Regions from separate parts of the Bradyrhizobium sp. 27S5 genome, predicted to be linked through region 3. Evidence: predicted binding sites of a transcription regulator. Region 3 holds the regulator's gene; each other region holds the start of a gene.
The links. Region 3 encodes LexA, which represses DNA repair genes until DNA is damaged. Its sites were predicted from a motif close to TGTTCNNNNTGTGTTCNG; they were not measured.

Region 1 (8,006 bases), 3.0 Mb from region 3:
CGTGCATCGCTACGGCTTTCCGATCACTCAATCGAAACTCGCCGACGCGCTTGGACTGAGCGTCGTGCATGTCAACCGCGTCCTTCAAGCGTTCCGAGCCCAAGGCATCCTTGATTTAAAGCGCCAAATCGTCACGCTTGGCGACTTCGAAAAAATCGTCCAACTCGGGGGATTTGACAGCCTTGAGGACAATATTAGCGCTGAGTAGCGCATGCTGCGGTTACATGTTGAACAGGATTAGAAGGCCGAACATCGCCAGCAAACCGACGCGTATCCGGCGATGGCAATCCAGTCGTAGCGCATGGTCGCACGCTAAGTCCTGCATCATCCGGACGACCTTGATCTAGATCAAGAATACATGGGTCCTATGGGAAGTTATGGGTCCAGAGGCGCTCTCTGGAGGCTATTTTCTCGGAGCACACGCACAGTTATTCGGGCAAGCCCGCCTCTCGAAAGGCGACTAAGCCAAGCCACAAGGGTGCCTCAGCGCTTCCCTGGCTTCTTCAGGTAAAGAAGCCAGGGTTGCTTCCACTCGGCGCCGCCCACGCGGAATAGGCGGCATCGTCAGGTTGCATCAAACCGCGGCTTCCCGCCACTAGCCATTGGGGTTAGCGACTTTTGTCGGCATGCCGCTGGATCTCCCCGCCAGCCCAGCCAAAGCCCCTCCCGGGGCGGGTTTCGCGCGCCCTTGGGTTGCATTAAGCTTGAAAGCCGATGTTTGAAGCAGTGTGGAAAATATCATGGAAGACGCGCTAGAACGGGCCTGCCGATGAAACCGCTAATCGGACTTATCGCGCTGCTCTTTACGACCGGCGCATTTGCACAAGCCGCTCCCCCGAAGGCGGCTAAAAGGCCGCCCGTTCAGGTCAGGCCGCAAGCGCCAATGGGTTGCAAACTGGTCGGCACGGTCAGGGGCACCAAGATCTGGGCGGGCGACTGCATTGCTGCGGCACCCGCCGCGGAAACTCCACCACCGCCATCACCCCCGCCTGCACCGCCTAGCGGCCTCAGCGCCCCTGCAGAGAAGCAGTGATTAGGCGACGTTCCGCCGGCCGGTTGAGAATCGGTTGAGGCAAGAAATGACAGTCGTCGACCTGGAGGAGCTAGCAGAAATGGCGGTGCAGCTAGAATCCACCGCGCGCAAACTTGCTCCGAGCCCGGAGCGCTATGAACTACTTCGAGACGTCGCCCGATTTCGCGCGCAGTTAGCCACGAGACTGTCGGAGCTGAAGGCGAAGAAAAAATGAACGATCTCGACTACCTTGGAGCGCGTCAGGTTCGCCCGCATTCCATTCAGAGTTCCGTTCACCACACCAACGCCGCGTAACGAACAAGGCAGAACCGCGATTTCATCGCAAACATGGCGGAGTATCTTGGCGTCTGGTTTGATGCAGAACAGCGGAGTTCAGCAATGGTGACGACCCACAAGGATAAGCCGCGCGGTAAGCCACGCCAGCGCAGCCGGAAGGCGGACCAGCGAAACCAGAAACCTGATGATCAACAGCAGAGCCCGAAGCTCGCCCAGCGGGATGAGGATCGAATCGGCGCAATGGTCGCGTCAATTGACACCGTCACGAACGGCGCAACTGCGCCGGCGGAGCCTCCCTCAAGCGGGGCACCCGCCCCGGCGGATGCGCCCTTGATCGGCGAAGTCGCACCGACGGATGCTCCCCCAATCGGCGCAGTCACACCGGCGGACAACTGGCCAGTCAGTATTCAAACTATCGGGAATGCCTACAGGGACTATACCAAGAGGTCGCTCGAGGAGACCGGGTCCTTTGTCGAGAAGCTCATGGCTGCGCGGTCGTTCGATAAGGCGATTGAGGTTCAGACCGAATTCGCAAGGCAGGCTTATGCAAACTTTGTCGCTGAGTCACAGAAGATTTGTGAACTCTACAGCGAACTTGCCAAGCAGTTCATCTTCAGGCCTTGGGAAGGCTTCGGGGCGAATGTGACCCAAACCCGGCGCTAGGATTTCGCAGTAGCAGTACGAAAAGCAAACCGGCGGCAAAAAGAACCCCCGATCGAGCCTCAGCGTTGAGCTTAGGATCTGCCATCAACAATTATCGACACCAGTTTGCCGACGATCGTTCCGCCTACAAGTGCGATTGAGTCTGCCAAACATCCTTTCTGCGAAAGCACGACGTTCAAAGGACGGCTTGTAAAATACATTTGTTCACTATATGTTCCGCGCCTTGAAGTAGATGTCTCGCGAGCCCGTCGTGGTTGATCAGGTCGTCATCACGGAAAAATCCAGCCAGGCGAAAGACATCCGGGCTGCCGTTGGGTCGCGCTACGGTGATGTTCTCCCGGCCGAGGGTCATTTGTTCGACCTGGTTGAACCGGAAGATGTGGTGCCAGAATGGAAACGCTGGTCGCCGATCCTCCTGCGGCCGGAGGGTCTTTACGGTACTCGCCCGGCAGAGGGCGGCAACAAGGCCGCCAAGCTCAAAGCCATCCGAGAGGCCCTACGCACCGCCCGGCAGGTTTGGCTCGCCACCGACTGCGACCGTGAAGGCCAGCTCATCGGTCAGGAAATTCTCGAGCATTACAATTTCCGCGGCCGGGTGCTCCGGGTGCTATTCACCGCGCAGGACGCGCAGACCATCCGGGACGCGTTCGCGCGGGCAAAATCCAATGCCGAATATGCCAGGCTTTACGCCGCGGCCGTCGCCCGACGGCAGGCGGACCAGATCTACAACCTGTCGCTCACGCGCACCGCGACCGTCATCCTGGGGCAAGGTGCTCGGCGCGTGATTGGGGTTGGTCGCGTGAAGACGCCGACCTTGGCGATTGTCTGCACCCGCGAACTGGAAATCCGAAACTTCGTGCCGCTCTCATATTTTGAGGTTGTCGCGACCGCGAAGGTTGCCGGAGGGCAATTCCAGATGCGCCACGCTCCGCAGGAGCGGATTGTCCGGCGCGAGGTCGCCCATGATATCGTCAATGCAGCTCGGGGCTTCGAGGGCGCGCTTGCCGTGCGCGTCGAAGAAAAGCGGCATGGGCCACCCAAGCTGCACGATTTGCCGTCACTACAGAAACTGTGCGGCTCTCGCTTTGGCTGGCCGGCCAGCAAGACGCTCGAGGTGGCGCAGGAACTCTATGACGGCCAGGACAAGAAGATCATCACCTATCCGCGCGCGGAGGTACGCTACCTGCCGCAGAGCTTGATAGCGGACGTTCCGAAGATCGTGATCGGACTGCAGGTAGGCCAAGCGTTCAGCGCAATCCCCCTGCCAGAGCCACCGATGATCCGCAAAGGTGCAAGCGGCAGTTTCTACGATAAGGGACTGGAGGGCGCGAGCCATCACGCCGTCATTCCCAATGTCAACACGATCGATAAGCTGCGCGAGATCTGGCCTCGTCTGTCGTCCGATGAGAAGAAACTGTTCGACGTCGTCGCGCGGGCCTATCAGGCAGCGCTGATGCCCGACTTCCGCTATCGGCAGACAACCGCAACTCTCGACGTGCATGGCTTCGAGTTCCGCGCCTCCGGCCGCCAGCCCATCGATCTCGGCTGGCGCGCAGCATTCCCGGACTGGCGGCCCGTCGACGAAAAGGGCGATGAAGCACAATTGCTTCCGGCGCTGCGCAACGGTGAGACCGCACAACTGCAGGATTCCAAAATTGAAGACAAGGAAACTCGGCCGCCGCCGCGCTACAACGAAGGCACTCTCATCGATGCGATGCAAAATGCTTGGCGCTTCGTCGACGACGAAGCCCTTCGGCAACGCCTGAAGGAAGCCAAGGGTATCGGCACACCGGCGACCCGAGCCGAGATCATCAGTGGGCTCAAGAAGCAGAGCTTTCTGATGACCCAGGGGAAGCACATCCTGCCGACGGAGACCGGCCTCTCGCTATTCGGCGTTCTCAAACAGGCTGACCCTGCGCTGGTCGACCCTGGCGTAACTGCACAATTGGAATGCTTGCTCGACGATGTTGTTGTCGGCAAGCAGGAGATGCTCGGCGCGATCGACGCCGTGTGCGATGTAGCTCAACGCATCATCGGCAAGCTGAAGGAGGGCGCTGCGAACGGAGGGCTACCCTCGTTAGGTGCTGCAGTTGGCAACAACTCCGCAACCTATCCGCCCACACCTGCGATGAAACGTTTTGCCGACAGCATCAGCCGGCAGAAGGGCATCAAGCCCCCGCCCGGCTACACGACGTCAATATCGGTCTGCCGCAGATTTCTTAGTGAACACGCGCCCAAGACAGCAACTAGTGAAACGTCTGGAGAGCACAAGCCTGTCAGTCCGGCCCAGTTATCGTATGCGAAGAAAATCGCGCGGGGGAAAGGCGTCGTCATTCCCGACGAGGCCAAAGCTAACTCCGCCGCTATGTCCGCTTGGATTGCCTCGAACCGTTCAACGAACCAGCACAAGCCCAGTCGGAAGACCGCACACACGCCCGCACGATCGGCTGCCCGCCAATCGATAGCTCCGAAGAAACCCTCCCGGAAGCGCAAAGCTAAGGCAGCTGCCGCTGCATCGACGATTGCTCAGGCAAATTCCGCAACCGGCACGCCACTGCGGATTCCTTATGGCAACAAGGACATAGCGCTGAAGCTGGGGGCCCGCTATCGCTCGGGCGGATGGTATGCCCCGCCGGGAGTTGATCTTACTGCATTCGGCGAACGCGGATGGCTATAACGATAGACAGCGAGCCCCTAAGGAATTAGGTGTTGCCAACCCAAGTGCTTAGCGACTTCCAGCATTCATTACAAAAAATTAACTCGCCATTCGACGATCCGCCACCACCCTTTGTCACCTAGCAGGGGCGCCGCACTACCCAAGGAGGTCACCAATGAACTCCAATGCACTATTTGTGGGTCTCGCGCTTACGACATTTATCGCGACTGCTTCGCCGGTATTTTCTCAGCAAGGTCCGCCTCCGTCAGAAAGGGCAAAACAAGTCGTAGCGCTGGTCACCAAAGCTGCGGCACTCATTGATAATAACGGTAAGGCAGCTTTCGAGGATTTCAGAAGGAAAGACGGCGACTGGTTCCACGGTGACACGTATCTCTTTGTCTACGATATGAATGCGAACGTATTGCTCAATCCGGCTTTTCCGAAGCGTGAAGGAACTAACGTGAGTGGTCAAAAGGATGCAAAGGGCAAGCTATTTCATAATGAAATTATGAGCGCAGCTGAAACAAAAGGATCAGGGTGGGTCGACTACATGTTTCCGAAGCCGGGACAGACAGAGCCTTCGCAGAAGTGGACCTTCGTGAAAAAGGTAACAATCGATGGCACTCCGGGCCTGGTCGCTTCAGGCTTCTATCCGGAATAGTCATTGAACTACGCGAAGTAAGAAGGGCACCTGAAAAACTTGGCTCAAGCACGCCGGAGACATCATGGTCGCTGCAGTGCTTGGCGTGCGAACTTGCGTTATCGTACTGGTCTTGTTCCTAACCACGGTCTCGGTCGCTTTAGCCGCGAATCAAACGATCACTCTGAGGCTGGGCACTCCGACGGTACTTGCGCTTGAAAGTCCTTACAAAACGGTGCTGATCGGCGATCCGAATATCGTCGATGTTCATGCGTTCAACGATCGCCGTGTCACACTAAAACACCTGAACCTCGGAGCAACAAATCTTATTTTCGTGGACAACAGAAACATTGTGATCATCAACGTAAGAATCGTAGTCTTGGGTCCAAGCGAAATCTGAAATGGTATTCATCGTTCAACACCATTGCGAGCGCGTTCACGAAAAGGGTGGCTCCCAAGGGAGTACGTTCGTCGTATCGTTTCCGTGGATCGTCGGCAAAAGCTCGCATGCGCAAGCGCTAGCTAGGAGGTCGCCAAGGGGCCCTTCGGGCTGACAGCGAGAGCTTAGGGAAGCTCTCAATTCGTAATAATGTCTGTGTTGGTCAAACTCGGAAGCCGGTACGCGCAATCGTGACGTCCGCTTCACCCCCGGCACCGGACTATCGATAGCCAACGCGGCACTTCCGAGTTTGCCCGATTCTGTTGAAAAAAGGCGACTGTTGCGACGCAGAGGGATCAATGATTCAGCACGGGCCACCCTCAACCGAATGTTGCGGTAGCGGTGGTGATGTTTTCGATCGCCGCTTTATCTCTAGCCGTCCTGAGGCGCGCGGTAATTCAGCTTAGATCGGGCTCGCTGCGGCTGGATGAAACTGGCTTTGAGTTCGCGGGTTACCGTCGTGAGCGATATCTTTGGAGCGATGTGGGCGACTTTCGTGTTGAGCGAGGCGGTAAGTTTGAAAATGTCGGCTTTCGAGTAAGGCCACCAAAAGATGATCCCGATGCGCTGTTTGCTGGTATTTTTGCTGGTATCGAGGGGGCAAACGTTGACGACGAATTTCGCTATTCCCGAACGAGGGAATTGAGCAGAATGGCTCGCAAGAACGATCGCGCGAGCGCCAACCTGAGCACGTCGACGGCCGCGATAGCGTCGACCAAAGCCATTTGTCTCATGCAGAGTTGGTCCTGGCGTACGCGTAGCTGAAATGGCACCCGTGCCGCGTGAGCATAACGACGGCGAAGCCAGCATGCGATTGACGACAACACTGCCATCGATTTGCGGGCATTCACGAGCAGTTCGTGTTCAATACCCAGGCGCTGCATCCGAGCTTTGTCGAAGAGCCGCAGGCGCCTGAACTGCATTTGGCCCACTCGCAGGACGCCTTCTATCTGGTTTAGTGGGCCATCGGATTTCCCATCGGACACCCGGCTCACAACGTTCTCTATGCGCGCTTGCGACGAGCACGTTGACTGGCAATCAGAGCCCTCAGCTCCTTGAGGGTTAGCGGGATTTCGCGCCGATGAACCATGCGGTGGCAATTGGCGCAGAGAACGTCAACGTCATGGACCGTCGAAACGCGGACCTCGCCGCCGGCGATCGGGCGTTTGTGATGGACCTCGACGTAGTCCTCGCCGATATCTCCGTAGACATCTGCGAAATTGAAACCGCATCCTTGGCAGGTGGTTCCGTGATGATGCTTTGCCGCCTTCACCAACCCTGCATTGCGGGCGAAGTACGACGCTTCACGCGATGCACGCTGGCCCTCCTGGAACGCCGTCTGATCCGTCTCGCCGGTCCCGTTGGGCTGTGCGCCCCTTCGGACTAGATCGAAGTTCTGTAGAAACCGTTCATAGTTCGGATTGCCTGCCGGATAGAAGATGTTGCGCTGACCGATGAACCCTCGATCGATCCGCCGGGTCTTTCTCGGTACCTCGAGATCGCGCTCCGTGGCCGGAACGAGATGAGCATCGACGGACGAGGCCTGAAAGTAGTATTCCCAATCGCCGCGAATTGAGCCCTTCTTCGCTGGTTGCAGCTCGCGAAAGACGATCGCGTTCTCGTACCAGCCAACGACTCTCAGATTCATACTGAGCTTATCCACGGCGCAGAATACGATGGTGACTCCATCTATGGATTCATCAGCCGGGTTGGCTCCCAGATTTTCAAGCTTGACGTTTTGGCCTCGGTTCTCGACGAAGCCGAACACCGAGCCTTTCTCATCGGCAAAATTGAGCTGCTCAACGGCGAACTCGTGCGTCGCCGGGTAGCTCATATTGCCCGCGAAGATCTTCTCCTTTTTCGATTTGTATTCTTCGGCCCAAACAAGCCGGCACAGCATTATCTTTTGAGGCATATCCACAAATATCCGGCAATCAACAGACTCGAGAAGGACCTCACGAGATCGCAACTACAACGTTTGATGGACTTTACCTACACGAAGCGCGCCGGTATGTCACCCCGCGCGCCGCATCGTGGCAGCCGATGCTACGTGGTTTGATACGGCGCGGGGCGAAGCCATCTATGTTGGCAATGCATTTTGCGAGAGGGTAAGCGCGTGGCCGACGGTCAACGAACTCATGCAGCTCACACGAGATGAACTTTGCGATCTCGCCGGCAGGATTGAGGGCACTCTCTCAAGCTTCGAACGCGGCACGGCCGAGCGCGTGAACGCCCTGACCAGCCTCGACAACATCCGGCGCGTGATGGTGAGCAGGGGTTTGCACCATTAGTTGCACAT
Region 2 (8,006 bases), 1.8 Mb from region 3:
CGGCTGCACACAGCCCGACGCCGCTGGCTTTTACGCGCGCGATGTCGGACTATTTCCGCAGGAATCGCTGTCATCCACGTGGGAGACCGATGGGCCAGGATCATCCGACACGCGCCAGTTGGCCGGTCTTCCGTTCGTTGGCCGCATTCCGGCCAAGCGACCTGCCCGGCGATCTGATCGCCGGGCTGACGCTTGCCGCGATCGCGATCCCGGAGCAGATGGCGACCGCGCGGCTTGGCGGCTTCTCGCCGCAGATCGGCTTCTTTGCCTTCATGGCGGGCTCGCTCGGCTTTGCGATGTTCGGGGCCAACCGCTTCCTGTCCTGCGGCGCCGACTCCACGATCACGCCGATCTTCGCAGCCGGCCTCGCGCTGATGGCGACCGCGGGTACACCCGACTATCAGTCGCTCGCGATGGCGCTGGCGCTGATGGTCGGCGCGATCATGATCGCCGGCGGCCTGTTCAAGCTCGGCTGGGTTGCCAATCTGCTGTCGACGCCGGTCACAGTCGGCTTCCTCGCCGGCATCTCCGTCCACATCCTGGTCTCGCAACTGCCCGGCGTGCTCGGCCTGACCACGCCGGACGGGCCGACGCTTTACAAGCTCGGGGTTCTCGCGGCAGAGATGGGCCGCACCAATTTCTATACGCTGGCGATCGGCCTCGGCGTGCTGGCGCTGGTCGCCGGATCGGAGAAGATCAGCGCGCGCATTCCGGGCGCGCTGATCGGCCTTGTCGTGGCCACCATTGCTGTGATCGCCGGCCATCTCGAAAGCAAGGGCGTCAAGGTGGTCGGCATCGTGCCGGGGTCGCTGCCGAAGCCGTCGTTTCCGGACATCGCACCGGAGCGATGGATCAAACTGTTGTCGCTGGCGATCCTGATCGCCATCGTGGTCATGGTGCAAACCGCGGCGACGACGCGTTCGTTTCTGTCAGATCCGGACAAGCCGGCCGACGTCGATCGCGACTTCCTCGGCGCCGGTGCCGGCAGCCTGTTGTCCGGCCTGTTCGGCGCCTTCCCCGTCAACTCCAGTCCGCCGCGCACCGGCATCGTCTCGGAGACCGGCGGACGCACCCAGCTCGCCGGGCTGTTCGCCGCGACAATCGTGCTCGCGCTACTCGCGTTCGGCGCGACGCTGCTAAAGCATGTGCCTGACGCTGCGCTCGGCGGCGTGCTGCTGTTCGTTGCGCTGCGCATCATCCGCGTGAAGCAGATCGTCGCGATCTTCCGCCAGTCGTTCTACGAATTCCTGCTGGTGATCGCGACGGCGGCCGCGATCATCGTGCTGCCGATCGAGCAAGGCGTCGCGGTCGGCATCGCGCTGTCGCTGCTGCACGGCATCTGGACCACGACGCGGGGCCAGCTGGTGGAATTCGTCCACGTGGCTGGCACCACGATCTGGTGGCCGACAGGTCCGCACGTCACCGGCGAGCGCAAGCCCGGGATTGCCGTCGTAGGCCTGCAGGCGCCGCTGTCGTTCCTCAACGCGGAAGGCTTTCACAGCGACGTGCTCAAGACCATCGGCACGGCGACGCCGAAGCCGCTTCTGCTGGTGATCGAGGCCAGCGGCATGATCGAGATCGATTTCACGGCGGCGCAGGCGCTGCGCGATCTGTTTCGCGAATGCCGCGATGACGGCGTGACGGTGGCGGTGGCGAGGCTCGAATCCACACGCGCGCAGGACGCGTTCGAGCGCTTCGATCTCTACGCGGTTCTGCCGCGGGATCACGTCTTCCGCAGCGTCGACGAAGCGGTGCGGGCGCTGGGCCCGAGCTAGCCTGGCGAAGGCTCGCCCTCGAGCGTCGGATGCTCCTTCAGGACGTCGGCCTTGATGGAAATGGTGTGGATGGCGCGGAACAGCGCCCGCCCCGTCTTGATGTTGTTGGCCTTCATGCAGAGGCTGACGATCTCGCGCACCGCGGAATCCCGCATCATCTCGTCGGTTATCTTCATCGCGATCTCCATCGCGGTCCTGGCGGCACGCTCGTAGCGCTCACACTCGACCCGATGCTTGTTCGGCGAACGCTTCTCGGGCGCCCCGACCGCCTCGGCGCAGCCGGCGGCATCGCGGCAGATCGCGCGGATCCGCTGCGCAGCCTCGATATCGCCGAGCGGCTGCTCGACGGGATCATCCCAGATGTCTTTGCGCTTGGCCTTGCTGAACATCCACATCGCCGTACCCCGAAAGCGCGGCGAGCATAGCTGGCCTAGGCACAACCTGTGAACCGCAGAGTCCTCTCGGCGCAAAAGCGAGATGCTGGCTATGGCATCATGGCCACACCGGAACAGCCGATCCGGCGAGTGACTTGATGTCACACGCGCATCAAGCCGATCGTTGCGGCCCGATCGCCTCGAACTGCGCCTTTTGCTCGTCACTGAGGGTGGCGTAGAAACTCTCAAGCGCGGCACGGACATCCTTGACGGCCTGCAGCATGACGTCGAGCCGCTTGGCAACGGAGGCGAGACGCGCCGGCGGGGTCATTGCCTCGTTGGCTTGGCACGCCGCCTTCAGTTTGCGGGCCGCATCGGCGCTGGTGTCCTGCAGCGCCTGGAGCGCCGCGCGCTGGGTGTCGTTGAGCTGCATCCGGGCCTGGATCTCGCTCGTCGGCCAGTCCTGCGCGGCGCCCTGCGCAGCGCCGCAGTTCCGGGCAACCGCCGCGTTCTGATCACCTTTGGGATCGCGCGCCGCGGCTTCCTTGCGCTGGCTGTCGGCGAGCGCGTTGAACCGCGCCTTCTGCTCGTCGTCGAGCAGGCCGTAGAATTTCTCCAGCGGCGGCCTGACGGTTGCGACCGCCGTCACCATCGCTTCGATCCGCTGCTGCATGGCGGCGAGGCGGTTCGGCGCGGTCAACACCACCTGCGCAGGACATGCCGCCCGAATGGTGCGGGCGGCTGCGAGCGATGCTTCGCCGAGTTCGCCGAGCGCAGCCAACTGCGCCTCGGTCGGTTGCACCGTCTCCGCGATCTGATCCACCGGCAGGCCGGCGATCGAACGGCTGTCATTGCCGCACATCTCTTCGATCCGCCCGCCGCCGCGAGATCGGCGGCCCGGCCTGCGATCGGGCAGATAGCCCCTGAGATCGTCATAACCATAGGGACCGAAGATGCCGGCATAGATGTCCGGATAGCCGTAGCCCCAGAATCCGAGGTCGTCGCCCCAGACCGCGTAGTCATAGATGTCGTTGTAGGCGAACGGCCAGAACAGCGGGCCGACCCAGCCATATCCGCCGCCGGGATGCTGCCACCAGCCGCTGGCAACCGTCCCGCCGTGCCAGCCGGCGAGCGCCGCGGCCGCCGCGATCTGCGCACGCGCCGCCGGGTTGCTCAACAGCCGGCCGTTGCGCAATGCGCCGTTGCGCGACAGCGAGTTGAACGCATTGCGCATGTTGCCGGGCTGGCCGAAATTTACCGCCCCGCGCGACGCGAAGGCGCCATGGCCGGCGAAGCCTGATCGCGGGATCGCGTGCGAACGGCCGAACCCGCCATGATGGCCGCCGCCGAAATGCATGTGGCCGAAGCCATGCCCGCCATGTCGATGACCACCGCCATGTCCGTGGCCACCGCCGTGCCCATGACCGCCGCCGTGCCCATGACCGCCACCATGGCCTCCTCCATGGCCGCCACCGCGGGCGATCGCGTCGCCCGACAGCGCCATGGCAACGATCATGACTGCAATTCCGATTGCCCGTCCGATCACTTCTGTCTCGCTCCGCGCCAATACACTACGGCACAGGAAAGACGCCGGACGGACGGAAAAGTTCCGCGCGATCGCAGCGCGCAACCGCTCGCGGATACTGCGCTGCTGAGTAATGACGCCTCAGGCGGCCGGGACGATCTTTCCGGGATTGAAGATGTTCTGCGGATCGAGTGCCTGCTTCAGCGCCCGCATCGCGTCGAGCGCCTCCACCCCGAGCTCGGCCTTCAGGTATTTCTGCTTGCCCTGGCCGATGCCGTGCTCGCCGGTGCAGGTGCCGCCCATCGCTTGCGCGCGTTCGACCAGACGATGCATGAACTCCTCGCCACGCGCCATCTCGTCCTTGTTGTCGATGTCGCAGACCAGCGAGCAGTGGAAATTGCCGTCGCCGACATGGCCGACGATCGGCGAAAGCAGATTGAGCCGCTTCAGATCGTCCTCGGTCTCGGTGACGCAGTCGGCAAGCCGCGAGATCGGCACGCAGACGTCGGTCGCGACGACGCCGATGCGGTCGCCGGGACGCAGCGCCTTCACCGACCAGTAGGCGTCGTGCCGGGCCTGCCACAGCCTGGTGCGGTCTTCCGGCTTGGTGGTCCAGGAGAAGTCGCCGCCGCCGCATTCGGCGGCGATGTCGCGGAAATTCTTCGACTGCTCGGCAACCTCCACCTCGCTGCCGTGGAATTCCAAAAGCAGCAGCGGCGTCTCCGGCAGCGACAGTTTTGAATAGCTGTTGCAGGCCTTCACTTGCTCGGCGTTGAGCAGCTCGATGCGGGCGACCGGGATTCCGGTCTGGATGGCGAGGATGGTCGCCTGGCAGGCGCCGCGCACCGTCTCGAACGAACAGGCCGCGGCTGCGATCGTTTCGGGAATACCGCGCAGCTTGATGGTGAGCTCGGAGATGATGCCGAGCGTGCCTTCAGCGCCAATGAACAGATGCGTCAGGTCGTAGCCGGCCGACGACTTCTTGGCCCGCGTGCCTGTGGTGATGATCTCGCCGTCGCCGCGCACCACCTTCAGCGCCAGCACGTTCTCGCGCATGGTGCCGTAGCGCACCGCGTTGGTGCCGGAGGCGCGGGTCGAGGTCATGCCGCCGAGCGAGGCGTCGGCGCCGGGATCGATCGGGAAGAACAGGCCCTGGTCGCGCAGATGCTCGTTCAGCGCCTTGCGCGTCACGCCGGGCTGGATCACGCAGTCGAGGTCCTCGGCATGCACCTCGAGCACCTTATTCATGTCGCGCAGATCGATGCAGACGCCGCCCGCCGGCGCATTGACCTGGCCCTCGAGCGAGGTTCCGGTACCGAACGCGATGACCGGCACGCGGCTTGCGGCGCAGATCCGCACCACGTCCTGAATGTCAGCCGTCTCCTGCGCCATCACCACCGCGTCCGGCGGCTGGTTCGGCAGCCATGTGGTGGTATGGGCGTGCTGTTCGCGCACCGCTAAAGACGTGACGAGCCGGTTGCCGAACCGTGCCGCCAGCGCGTCGATCGCGCGCTTCAGGGCCTGCGGCTCAGGTCGCGTCAAATTGCTCGAAATCGTTGTCGCCACGTCAAATTTCCTCCCGGCTTTAGCCGACCGTGGCAAAGCTTGTATAAGGGGTCAAGAGAGCCAGACTTGAAAAAGTGGCCGCTGGAGTCACAGAAAAGCTCATGCTCGAACGCCAGCAAACCGGGGATGGATGATGACGTCAGTGACTGCCGCAAGCGAGATGCCGCTTCCATCAGCCCCGTTCAAATCCTCTCTGATGCAGATCGAGCCGCAATGGATCGATTATAACGGCCATCTCAACATGGCCTACTACAACGTGATGTTCGACCGCGCCATCGACGAGATGTGGCTGCAGCTCGGCATCGGGCCGGCCTACATGAAGGCGCGGCACTGCTCGACCTTCACCGCCGAGTGTCACGTCCGCTACTTGCGGGAGATTCATCTCGGCGATCCCGTGCAGGTCTCGGTCTTCATGCTCGGCGCCGACGAGAAGCGGCTGCACACCTTCGAGGAGCTGCGCCACGCCACCGAGGGCTGGCTCTCGGCGACTTCGGAAAACCTCACGCTGCACATCGACATGGAGGCGCGCAAGGTGGCGCCGTTTCCGCCTGACATCCAGGCGCGCGCCCGGGCGATCGTGGAGAGCTATGCGGGCGTGCCGCGTCCGGAGGGCATCGGCCGCAACGTGGCGATGCCCTCCACCAAGAAGTAACCAAGCGCCGCGCTAGACCCTTGTGCGGCCACGCGCCAATCCGACCACCGCCGACACCAGGAACAGGATGATGGCGATGAAGAAGATCGCCTTGGCGATTTCGATCGAGGCGCCGGCGATGCCGCCGAAGCCCAGAACTCCCGCGATCAGGGCGATGACCAGGAATGTGACGACCCAGCTCAGCATGATCAAACCTCCGCTTCGTTTCCTCGTTCGTTTCCCGGCGCGGACCTCTGCCCGGCGCCGAACTTGTTGAAAACAATCCTGCGGGGAAACGCTGGTTCCTGACCGCGAAACCGCGAAATTTTCGCCGATTTCAGGAACCGGGCCGGTTGTACGCTGCTGCCAAAAGCGTTCCTGTCGGCCGCGATAAAACCTGTCAAAACGGCCGATCAGGCCCTATATGCCCCTCAATCCCTGTTAAGAAGGCTCCCCTTCACCGTCCCGCGGTGCCATCGTGGGGCCGAGACGATTCGCTGATGACCGAGCCGAGCAAATTGCCCCCTCACGGCGTTCCCGAGCACCAGCCGGTTGCTGGGGGCATCGCCGCGCGTGCGCGGGCGGCGGCGGGTCCGCAATATCTCCAGGGCCTCAATCCGGAGCAGCGCGAGGCGGTCGAGACGCTCGACGGCCCCGTGCTGGTGCTCGCCGGCGCCGGCACCGGCAAGACGCGGGTGCTGACCACGCGCATCGCGCATATCCTGAGCCAGGGCCGCGCGCGGCCGCACGAAATCCTGTCGGTGACCTTCACCAACAAGGCAGCGCGCGAGATGAAGCTGCGGCTCGGCCAGATGCTGGGCCAGGCGGTCGAGGGCATGCCGTGGCTCGGCACCTTCCACTCGATCGGCGGCCGCATCCTGCGCATCCATGCCGAGCTGGTGCAGCTCAAATCGAACTTCACGGTGCTCGACGTCGACGACCAGGTGCGGCTGCTCAAACAGCTTCTGCAGGCCGAGAACATCGACGACAAGCGCTGGCCGGCGCGGATGCTGGCCGGCCTGATCGACAGCTGGAAGAACCGCGGGCTGTCGCCGTCGCAGGTGCCGTCCGGCGAGGCCGCCTCGTTCGGCAACGGTAAGGGCGGCAAGATCTACGCGACCTATCAGGAGCGGCTGAAGATCCTCAACGCCGCCGATTTCGGCGACCTGCTGCTCGAGAACATCAGGCTATTCCGCGAAAATCCTGACGTGCTCCGGCAGTACCAGAACCGCTTCAAGTTCATCCTGGTCGACGAATATCAGGACACCAACGTCGCGCAGTATCTGTGGCTGCGCCTGCTGTCGCAGGCGCCGTCGCAGCCCGGCCTGCCGCTCTCGGCGGTGATTCCGGGTCCGATCGATGATGCGGCCGCAAGGGAGGCAGCAAGCGCACAGCCCGCGCCGGCCGCTCCCTCCGCGCCGCTCAAGAACATCTGCTGCGTCGGCGACGATGACCAGTCGATCTATGGCTGGCGCGGCGCCGAGGTCGACAACATCCTGCGCTTCGACCACGATTTTCCTGGCGCCAAGGTGATCCGGCTCGAGCGCAACTACCGCTCCACCGGCCACATCCTGGCCGCGGCCTCGCATCTGATCGCGCACAATGAAGGCCGGCTCGGCAAGACGCTGCGCACCGAGGATGTCGACGGCGAGAAGGTCACCGTCACCGGCTCCTGGGATTCGGAAGAGGAGGCGCGCGCGATCGGCGAGGAGCTCGAGGGGTTGCAGCGCGCGGGCGAAAACCTCAACGACGTCGCCATTCTGGTCCGCGCCTCGTTCCAGATGCGCGAGTTCGAAGACCGCTTCGTCACGCTCGGCCTGCCCTATCGCGTGATCGGCGGCCCCAGATTCTATGAGCGCGCCGAAATCCGCGATGCGCTGGCCTATCTGCGCACCATCAACTCGCCGGCCGACGATCTCGCCTTCGAGCGCATCGTCAACGTGCCCAAACGGGGGCTCGGCGATGCCACCGTGCAGCTGCTGCACGACCATGCCCGCAAGCGCCGCATTCCGCTGTTCGAGGCGGCGCGCGCCGTGGTCGAGACCGACGAGCTGAAGCCGAAGGCGCGCGGCTCCCTGCGCGATGTCGTGATGCAGTTCGACCGCTGGCGCGCCCAGCGCGAGGTTGTCTCGCAT
Region 3 (8,006 bases):
AACGCGTGGCTGAGCAAGGCGCGATCGATTTCGCCGGCCGCGCAGTTCATCCAGAGCCCAGGGCCAATTGATGGACACGTTCGACCTTCCCCGGCGCCTTGCCGCCGAAGCGCTCGGCACCGGCATTCTCGTTGCGACCGTGGTCGGATCCGGCATCATGGCCGAAACCCTGACCAAGGATGTCGCTCTTGCGCTTCTCTGCAACACGTTGCCGACAGGGGCGATCCTCGTCGTCCTGATCACCGTGCTCGGTCCGGTTTCCGGTGCCCATTTCAATCCGGCCGTAACGCTCGTCTTTACCGGCCGGCGCGAGCTGCCGGTGAACGAGGCCGTGCTCTACATCGCAGCGCAGATCGCAGGCGGCGCCGTCGGCACGATGGCGGCGCATCTGATGTTCGCTCATCCCTTGATCGACCTGTCGATGAAGGTCCGGACCGGCGGAGCGCAGTGGTTTGCGGAAGCCGTGGCCGCCTTCGGCCTGGTCGCCACCATTCTGGCCGGCATCCGCTTTCAGCGCGCGGCCGTTCCCTGGCTGGTCGGGCTCTACATCACAGCCGCCTACTGGTTCACGGCATCGACGTCGTTCGCCAATCCGGCCGTTGCGATCGCACGCTCCCTCACCAACACGTTCGCCGGTATTCGGCCCATCGACCTTCCGGGGTTCATTCTCGCCGAGCTCTGCGGCGCGATGGCCGGCATGTTGCTGATGAACTGGCTGCTCGGCCGTCCCAAACTGTCCGGCGGCGTTGCCATTGCGGAGACACGACCATGACCGTCACGATTTATCACAACCCGGATTGCGGCACCTCGCGCAACACGCTCGCGATGATCCGCCAGAGTGGCACCGAGCCCGTCGTCATTGAATATCTCAAGACGCCGCCGTCGCGCGAAACACTCAAGGAGCTGATTGCCGCGATGGGAATCTCGGTGCGCGCCCTGCTGCGCGAAAAGGGAACGCCTTACAAGGAGCTCGCTCTCGACCAGCCGAAATGGACGGACGACGAATTGCTCGATGTCATGCTTGCGCATCCCATTCTCATCAATCGTCCGATCGTGGTGACGCCGAATGGTGTGCGGTTGTGCCGGCCGTCAGAGGCCGTCGTCGACCTTCTGGACGCTCCGGTTGGACGGTTTGTGAAGGAAGACGGCGACGTGGTCGAGGCGCGGTAAGCGGCCGAGGCCCCATGGCAACCCAATTGAGAGGGTCTTCCCATCGGTGGTTCCCCGGACAAGGCACAAGTTTCCTCGGAAGGAGCCGGAACGGACACGGACCCACGTTGGTTGAACAGATTGATTTTCGAAAAGGGAGCGTCATCACCGTGACCCGGAAAACCTTACAGGCACGCTCCGAGCAAGCGCTCGTCGTCATCATTCTCAGCACCGGCGCGCTCATCGCCTATTTCGGTCTGGCGCTTTCGAGGATGTGAAAGGGCGGCTCCGAAGTAGCTTGATGCGCCAAGGCCGGTGCCCCTGCCACTGAGTTGCCCGACGGCGCAAGCCCCTCGCGCAAAAATATTTCTGTTTATCGGCACACCCAACTCAGTGTATGAATTGTCCCGTCTCACCCGATCGAGGGGCGCTGCGCATCGTCACGGGTGTTGCGGTGAGATGCGGTGGACGCCGATTGCGCGACTGACGAGTGTGCATGAGGCGGACGGTGAAGTCGTGTGGTCCTGACGCCCTAGTGGCCGGTGTCCCCTTGTGAGACGCAATTGCGTCTTGCGAAGGCGGTGACAAAAAAGCCAAGTCTCGCCGGGGAGAGCACGAAGTAAGCCGTAACCCATCGCGCAGGGAAAGCCGGATTGCTCCGGTTACACCTGTGGTCCTACCCCCGGTGCTTTTTGTTGCACCGGACCCATGGGTGCGATCGGCACCCGGCTTTCCCTGCGCCCTCTGATTTTAGAGCGGCGAAACGACAGGTAAGACTCGGGCAAATCATGTCGCGAGAATGCGGAACTGTATCTCCGTCCTCGCTGTCATCGCCCGGCTCGACCGGGCGATCCAGTACGCCGCGGCTTCTCGGCTCACACACCGGCGTCTCTGGAATACTGGATCACCCGCATGCGCGGGTGATGACACCGCGCAAGAATGGACCGAGCCGGAATGAACGTCAGCACCCTGGTCGCATGCCTGCCGCACAAATCGGGGACATTGCCGCCTGCCCGCAATTTTCGTACATGGTTTCACGCAATGACCTCGCAACTCACCCCCGACTCCGCCGACGTGCTGCTGTTCGATATCGGCCGCGTCGTGCTCGATATCAGCCTCGACAAGGCGATCACGCACTGGGCACAGCATGCCGGTTGCGCGCCGGCCGACCTCGCCGGCCGTTTCGTCGTCGACGACAGTTACAAGCATCACGAGATCGGCCGGATCGACGACGCGGCGTTCTTTGCGAATTTGCGCCAGTCGCTCGGCGTCGAGCTCACCGACGCGCAATTCCTCGAGGGCTGGAATTCGATCTTCACCGGCGAGATGCCGGGCATCGCCCCCCTGCTCGCGGCCGCCGCCAGACGAATGCCGCTCTACGCCTTCTCGAACACCAACCCGGCCCATGTCGCGCATTTCTCGGTCGCCTATGCCGAGCTGCTCAGCCACTTCCGGACCGTGTTCCTGTCCTCGAGCATCGGCCTTCGCAAACCCGACGCCGCGGCCTACGATCATGTGATAGAAGCGATCGGCGTGCCGGCGTCGCGGATCCTGTTCTTCGACGATCTGGCTGCCAATATCGAAGGTGCGCGGGCGCGCGGCCTTCAAGCCATCCACGTGACATCGACGGATGACGTGGCAAGGGCGCTGACCGCACTTGGTATTTGACCATTTGCCTTGAGGAGTTTTGCGCGTGGCCCTGATGCCGGTTGCCGATGCCCTGTCCGCCATTCTTGCCGGTGCCGAACCGCTGCCGGGGGAGATGGTCGCGCTCGATGCCGCCTACCATCGCACGCTGGCGCACGACCTCGCGGCGCGCCGCACCCAGCCGCCGGAGCCGATGTCGGCCATGGACGGCTACGCGGTGCGCGCCGCCGATGCGGCTGATCTCAAGTCCCGGCTCAAGGTGATCGGCGAAGTCGCCGCCGGCCGGCCGTTCGAGCGGACGCTCAGTGCCGGCGAAGCGGTGCGGATCTTCACCGGCGGCGTCATCCCCCATGGCGCCGATGCCGTCATCATCCAGGAAGACACCCGGGTCGATGGCGACCACATCTCGATCACCGAGGCAGCGAGCCCGGGACGGCACATCCGCCCGGCCGGCGTCGACTTCCGTGAGGGCGACCTGCTGCTCAACGGCGGCAGCCGCCTGTCCGACCGCGCGCTCTCGCTCGCGGCCGCCATGAATTATCCGGAACTCGCGGTGCGCCGCCGCCCGAAGGTCGCGGTGCTCGCCACCGGCGACGAACTGGTGATGCCGGGCTCCCAGCCCGGCCCCGGCCAGATCGTCTATTCCAACGGCTATGCGCTGCGTGCGCTGGCGCGCGCCGAAGGCGCCGAGACCGTCGATCTCGGGGTGGCCGCCGACACGGTGGCCGCGACCACGGCCGGTATCCGCCGGGCGCGGGAGGCCGGCGCCGACATCCTGATTACGACCGGCGGCGCCTCGGTCGGCGACCACGATCTGGTCAAGCAGTCGCTGGAGGCAGAGGGCGTCGCGATGGCGTTCTGGCGGATCGCGATGCGGCCCGGCAAGCCGATGATGCACGGCCGGCTCGGGGCCATGCGGGTGATCGGCCTGCCCGGCAATCCGGTGTCGTCCTATGTCTGCGCCTTCCTGTTTCTGGTGCCGTTGATTCGGGCTTTGAGCGGCCGGAACACGATCCATCATGTCCGCACGACCGCCCTGCTCGGCCGCGACCTCGCCGCCAACGACCAGCGCGAGGACTATCTGCGCGCGCGTCTCGAGGAGCGCCAGGACGGCGCGCTGATCGCCACGCCGGTGATGCAGCAGGATAGTTCGCTGCTCGGGAATCTCGCTGCGGCGCGGGCACTTCTGGTACGTCCGCCGTTTGCGCCCGGCGCCGCCAAGGGCAGCGAATGCGAGATCCTCACACTGCCCGACTGAGGTTTTCGCGGGCTGCCGATTGCGCGCCGCCTGATGCGTTCACCGGAAATTAAGTGGTTGCGGAACACATATCGAACATATAGTGTCCGTTCATGATTTGTTTCGAGTACTGGTGTCTACAATCGGGAAGCCGCCAGGGAGCATTGCGCTCCCGAGATCAGGCCCCGTCTGAAAGGCCCCACCTGAAGAGTCTCGGAATCGAACGACGCTATCAACCGGGGGAATGCTCGAGATGCTCACGCGCAAACAGTTCGAACTTCTGCGTTTCATCAATGAACGTCTGAAGGAGGCCGGCGTGCCGCCCTCCTTCGACGAGATGAAGGATGCGCTCGACCTGCGCTCGAAGTCCGGTATCCACCGCCTGATCACTGCGCTGGAGGAGCGCGGCTTCATCCGCCGCCTGCCCAACCGCGCCCGCGCCATCGAGGTCATCAAGCTGCCCGAACTGTCGGCCGGCGGCGGCAATGGCCGCCGCGGCTTCACGCCGAGCGTCATCGAAGGCACCCTCGGCAAGCGCAGCAGCACGCCGCCGATCGCCGAGGACGACGGCAACCGTCCGGTCGCCGTCCCCGTGATGGGCCGGATCGCGGCCGGTACGCCGATCGAGGCGCTGCAGACCCGCAGCCACACCATCAGCGTGCCGCCCGACATGCTCGGCTCCGGCGAGCACTATGCGCTGGAAGTGCGCGGCGATTCCATGGTCGACGCCGGCATCCTCGACGGCGACATGGCGCTGATCCAGCGCAACGACGTCGCCAACACCGGCGACATCGTGGTGGCGCTGATCGACGAGGAGGAAGCCACCCTGAAGCGCTTCCGCCGCCGCGGTGCATCGATCGCGCTCGAGCCGGCCAACACTGCCTATGAAGTGCGCATCCTGCCGCCGAACCGGGTCCGCATCCAGGGCAAGCTGATCGGGCTGTATCGCAAATACTGACGGCGGCGGAGCATGATCCGGAAAAGTGCGGAGCGGTTTTCCGAAAAGATCATGCTCGAACAGACATATGGAGCGGGATGACGATTCGAAGAAAAGTCATCCCGATCCGGGAACGAGCAACAGATCGGATCGTTCCTTGGAAGATAGTGCGACGTGCGGACCACCTAGGATGCGCCCTGATACCTCTCGCGCAGTGTAGCGCGTTTGTGATTGAGGCGTTCGACGGCCAGTCGTACAATCGCCCAGAAACGAGCAGACACTCGTTTGCTATCGTCCACTCTGGTAGAGGCCTGCGCCTCAAGGAGAGGCACGGGTCGCTACCTCGAAAAGAGGAGCCATCCGATGTGTGACTATAGTCTGCACGCCGTGGCATCGCGCCCCGCCATTGTCGGAGAGACGCTGATCACCACGACTTTCCGCGGCACGTCGACCCGCGGCTTTGCTTCGGAGAACGATCCCACTGTCGCGGTCTGCATGCTGCCGGGCACCGAGCTCGCTTTCGCCGAGAACGTTCGCTACGACAGCCGCTGGATCTGGACCAAGACGATGAATTTCCGCGTCGGCGTGTTCAACGAAGTCGAGCCCGACGTGCCCGATCGCCATCATGACGCGGTCGAATTCCCCGACGGCAGCCACGTTCTGGTGACCCAGCTCGTCGAGGGACAGCGCGTCAGCGTGCTGCAATTGCCGGCACTGCATCCGCCGGTCGAGCACAAGCCGAAGGTTGTGGAGCGGCGGCCCTCCGCATTCGCGTCGCTGTTTTTGGGTTGAGCGCATCGTCGCCGCGGAATGAGCCATTCGGCGGCGGATGACCTTAGGCGATTTCGAGCGACCCCGGATTTCCGCTTCCGGGGCGCAGCAGGAGATTTGCGTCGGCGAGCGCCTTGGCGCATCATCGCGTACGGAGGACGTGCACTCACGGAAACCTGCGCAGTGGTCGACAAGGTCACATGGCAAAAGGCTGGACGCGTCACCGAGCCGGGCCGCTACATGTTCCGGTTCGGCTGGCTGACAGTGACGGCCGATGATCTCAAGGTCTGGGAGCAGTTTCCCGAGGCCGTCTTCACCCTGGTCAAGAAGCCCGACGCCGGCCCCGATTCCGACGAGTACCATCTCGGCCTGTTCGAGCTGCCGACCGGCCCCTCGCCCGGCAACGGCTGAAGCGTTTTCGAGCGAAGTGGACACCGGTTCGCGTGAAGAAAACGCGTGAAAACAAGAAACTAGAGTTTTGGTTCTGATTAAATCAGAACCAAAACTCTAGTCGTCGCCCTGCAGGTCGGTCTCGGCCGGGGTCGCATCGACTGCGCGCCGCGGCGCGGCGGCGGGTGTGCGGAGGACCGTCTCGCTCTCACCGTCACCGGGAACCGCCGGCGACCACGGCCGGTCGATGCCGCCGGGCTTCACCGCGTCAATGGCGTAGCCGGCGCTGGTCCGCCGCAGCACCAGCGCACCGTGGCTCCGCAGCCGCTCGGCATCGATCACCGAGGCCGCGCAACCCTGCGGCGCCGGCCGCGCGGTGACGATCAGCGCCGCCCGCTCGCAATCGTCGGCCAGCGCCTCCGGCCGCATCGCCAGCGCGACGAAGGCGCCGCCCGGGCCCTGGGTGACGCAGCCGCTCGGATCGCAGGAGACGCCCTCGCCGAGCGACGCATCGACGGCGGTCCGCGCATCGGCATCCGCCGCCAGCCATTCCTTGACCAGGAATGCATCCTTCGCGCTATGCATCAGATGCAGCCGCCCGTCGCCGCCGCGCACCGCGACGTTGCGGCCGTCGGCAGAAATCAGCACGTCCGGCAGAGGGGCCCTCAGCGCCCAGACTGTGGCCACCACCAGCAGCACCGCGCCGGACCAGCGCAGCGGCGTGCGCAACAGCCCAAGCAGGATGATGCCCGCGCTTGCGACGATCAGCGGCCCGATGCCGAACGCCGCCATCCGCCCGACCGCGCCAGGCAGCGCGGCGACCCATTGCGTCACCAAAATCATCCAGTCGATGCCAAAGCCCATGATCGCCCAGAACACGCCATCAAAGCCGAACGGCATGGCGAGGAGGCCGAGCAGGCCCGCCGGCATAACGATCGCCGACACCACCGGCATCGCCGCGAGGTTGGCGAGCAGCCCGTAGGGCGTCACGCGATGGAAATGGAACGCGGCGTAGGGTGTCGTCGCCAGCCCCGCCACCAGCGAGGCCAGCATCAGCATCGTGAGCTCACGGCCGCCCCACAACGCAACCCGCGCGGTCGCCGAATGGTCGGGCGAGGCCAACAGGTTCGGCAGCCCGATCTGCACCAGCGCCACCAGCCCGAGCGTCGCGGCAAACGACATCTGGAAGCTCGGATGCACCAGCGCCTCCGGCGCGATCGCGAGCACGATCAGCGCCGCCACCGCCAGCGTGCGGAAGGTGATCGCGCGGCGGTCGACCATCACCGCGATCAGCACCACGGCCGTCATGAAGAACGATCGCTGCGTTGCGACCTCCGCCCCCGACAGCAAGAGATAGAACGCCGCGGCGACGAGCGCGGCCGCCGCGGCCCATTTCTTGATCGGATGCCCCGCCGTCAGCGCAGGAAACAGCGCGAGCAGCGCGCGCACCGCGAAGAACACCACGCCCGCGACCACGGCCATGTGGTAGCCGGAGATCGACAGCACATGGCCGAGCCCCGAGATGAACATCGCATCGTTGACCGGCGTCGAGATCGCGTCGCGCCGGCCGGTCAGCAGCGCGGTTGCGATCGCGCGCTGATCGCCGTCGAGCGTGGTGCGGATGCGCGCGTCGATGGCGTCACGCAGGCCCTGCATGAAGGCGGCATAGCGCAGCGCCAAGCCGCCGGCTGCCGGTGGTTCCCTGGTCTTGACCGCGCCCATCACGAAGCCGGAGGCGCCGATGCTCTGGAAATAGAGGTCGCGGCCGAAATCATAGGAGCCCGGACGCTGCGGCCCGAGCGGCGGCATCAGCCGCGCCTTCAATTCGACGAAGCTGCCGACATCGGGCGCGGTGCCCTTCTTCACCGAGAGCCT

Region 1: a site for LexA is predicted at 2,174-2,191, ahead of WDM24_RS36130 (type IA DNA topoisomerase). Genes of this name have one in related genera too.
Region 2: a site for LexA is predicted at 6,136-6,153, ahead of WDM24_RS30710 (ATP-dependent helicase). Genes of this name have one in related genera too.

The regions. Positions count from the first base shown of each region.
Region 1 covers NZ_CP147714.1:7,655,402-7,663,407, forward strand. The annotation lists partial or broken gene WDM24_RS36110 (peptidase M23) at 1-28, shown strand, start outside; gene WDM24_RS36115 (hypothetical protein) at 65-208, shown strand; gene WDM24_RS36120 (hypothetical protein) at 1,080-1,247, shown strand; gene WDM24_RS44565 (phasin family protein) at 1,412-1,972, shown strand; gene WDM24_RS36130 (type IA DNA topoisomerase) at 2,223-4,649, shown strand; gene WDM24_RS36135 (cache domain-containing protein) at 4,804-5,289, shown strand; gene WDM24_RS36140 (pilus assembly protein N-terminal domain-containing protein) at 5,354-5,668, shown strand; gene WDM24_RS36145 (hypothetical protein) at 6,056-6,472, shown strand; gene WDM24_RS36150 (HNH endonuclease) at 6,711-7,622, opposite strand; gene WDM24_RS36155 (hypothetical protein) at 7,741-7,998, shown strand.
Region 2 covers NZ_CP147714.1:6,485,196-6,493,201, forward strand. The annotation lists gene WDM24_RS30680 (SulP family inorganic anion transporter) at 90-1,775, shown strand; gene WDM24_RS30685 (hypothetical protein) at 1,772-2,170, opposite strand; gene WDM24_RS30690 (Spy/CpxP family protein refolding chaperone) at 2,322-3,665, opposite strand; gene WDM24_RS30695 (FAD-binding oxidoreductase) at 3,816-5,240, opposite strand; gene WDM24_RS30700 (thioesterase family protein) at 5,371-5,892, shown strand; gene WDM24_RS30705 (DUF1328 domain-containing protein) at 5,905-6,078, opposite strand; gene WDM24_RS30710 (ATP-dependent helicase) at 6,372-8,006, shown strand, end outside.
Region 3 covers NZ_CP147714.1:4,700,234-4,708,239, forward strand. The annotation lists gene WDM24_RS21995 (metalloregulator ArsR/SmtB family transcription factor) at 1-13, shown strand, start outside; gene WDM24_RS22000 (MIP/aquaporin family protein) at 71-772, shown strand; gene arsC (arsenate reductase (glutaredoxin)) at 769-1,170, shown strand; gene WDM24_RS22010 (hypothetical protein) at 1,278-1,427, shown strand; gene WDM24_RS22015 (HAD family hydrolase) at 2,191-2,817, shown strand; gene glp (gephyrin-like molybdotransferase Glp) at 2,843-4,054, shown strand; gene lexA (transcriptional repressor LexA) at 4,287-4,991, shown strand; gene WDM24_RS22030 (hypothetical protein) at 5,334-5,762, shown strand; gene WDM24_RS22035 (hypothetical protein) at 5,925-6,152, shown strand; gene WDM24_RS22040 (ComEC/Rec2 family competence protein) at 6,249-8,006, opposite strand, start outside.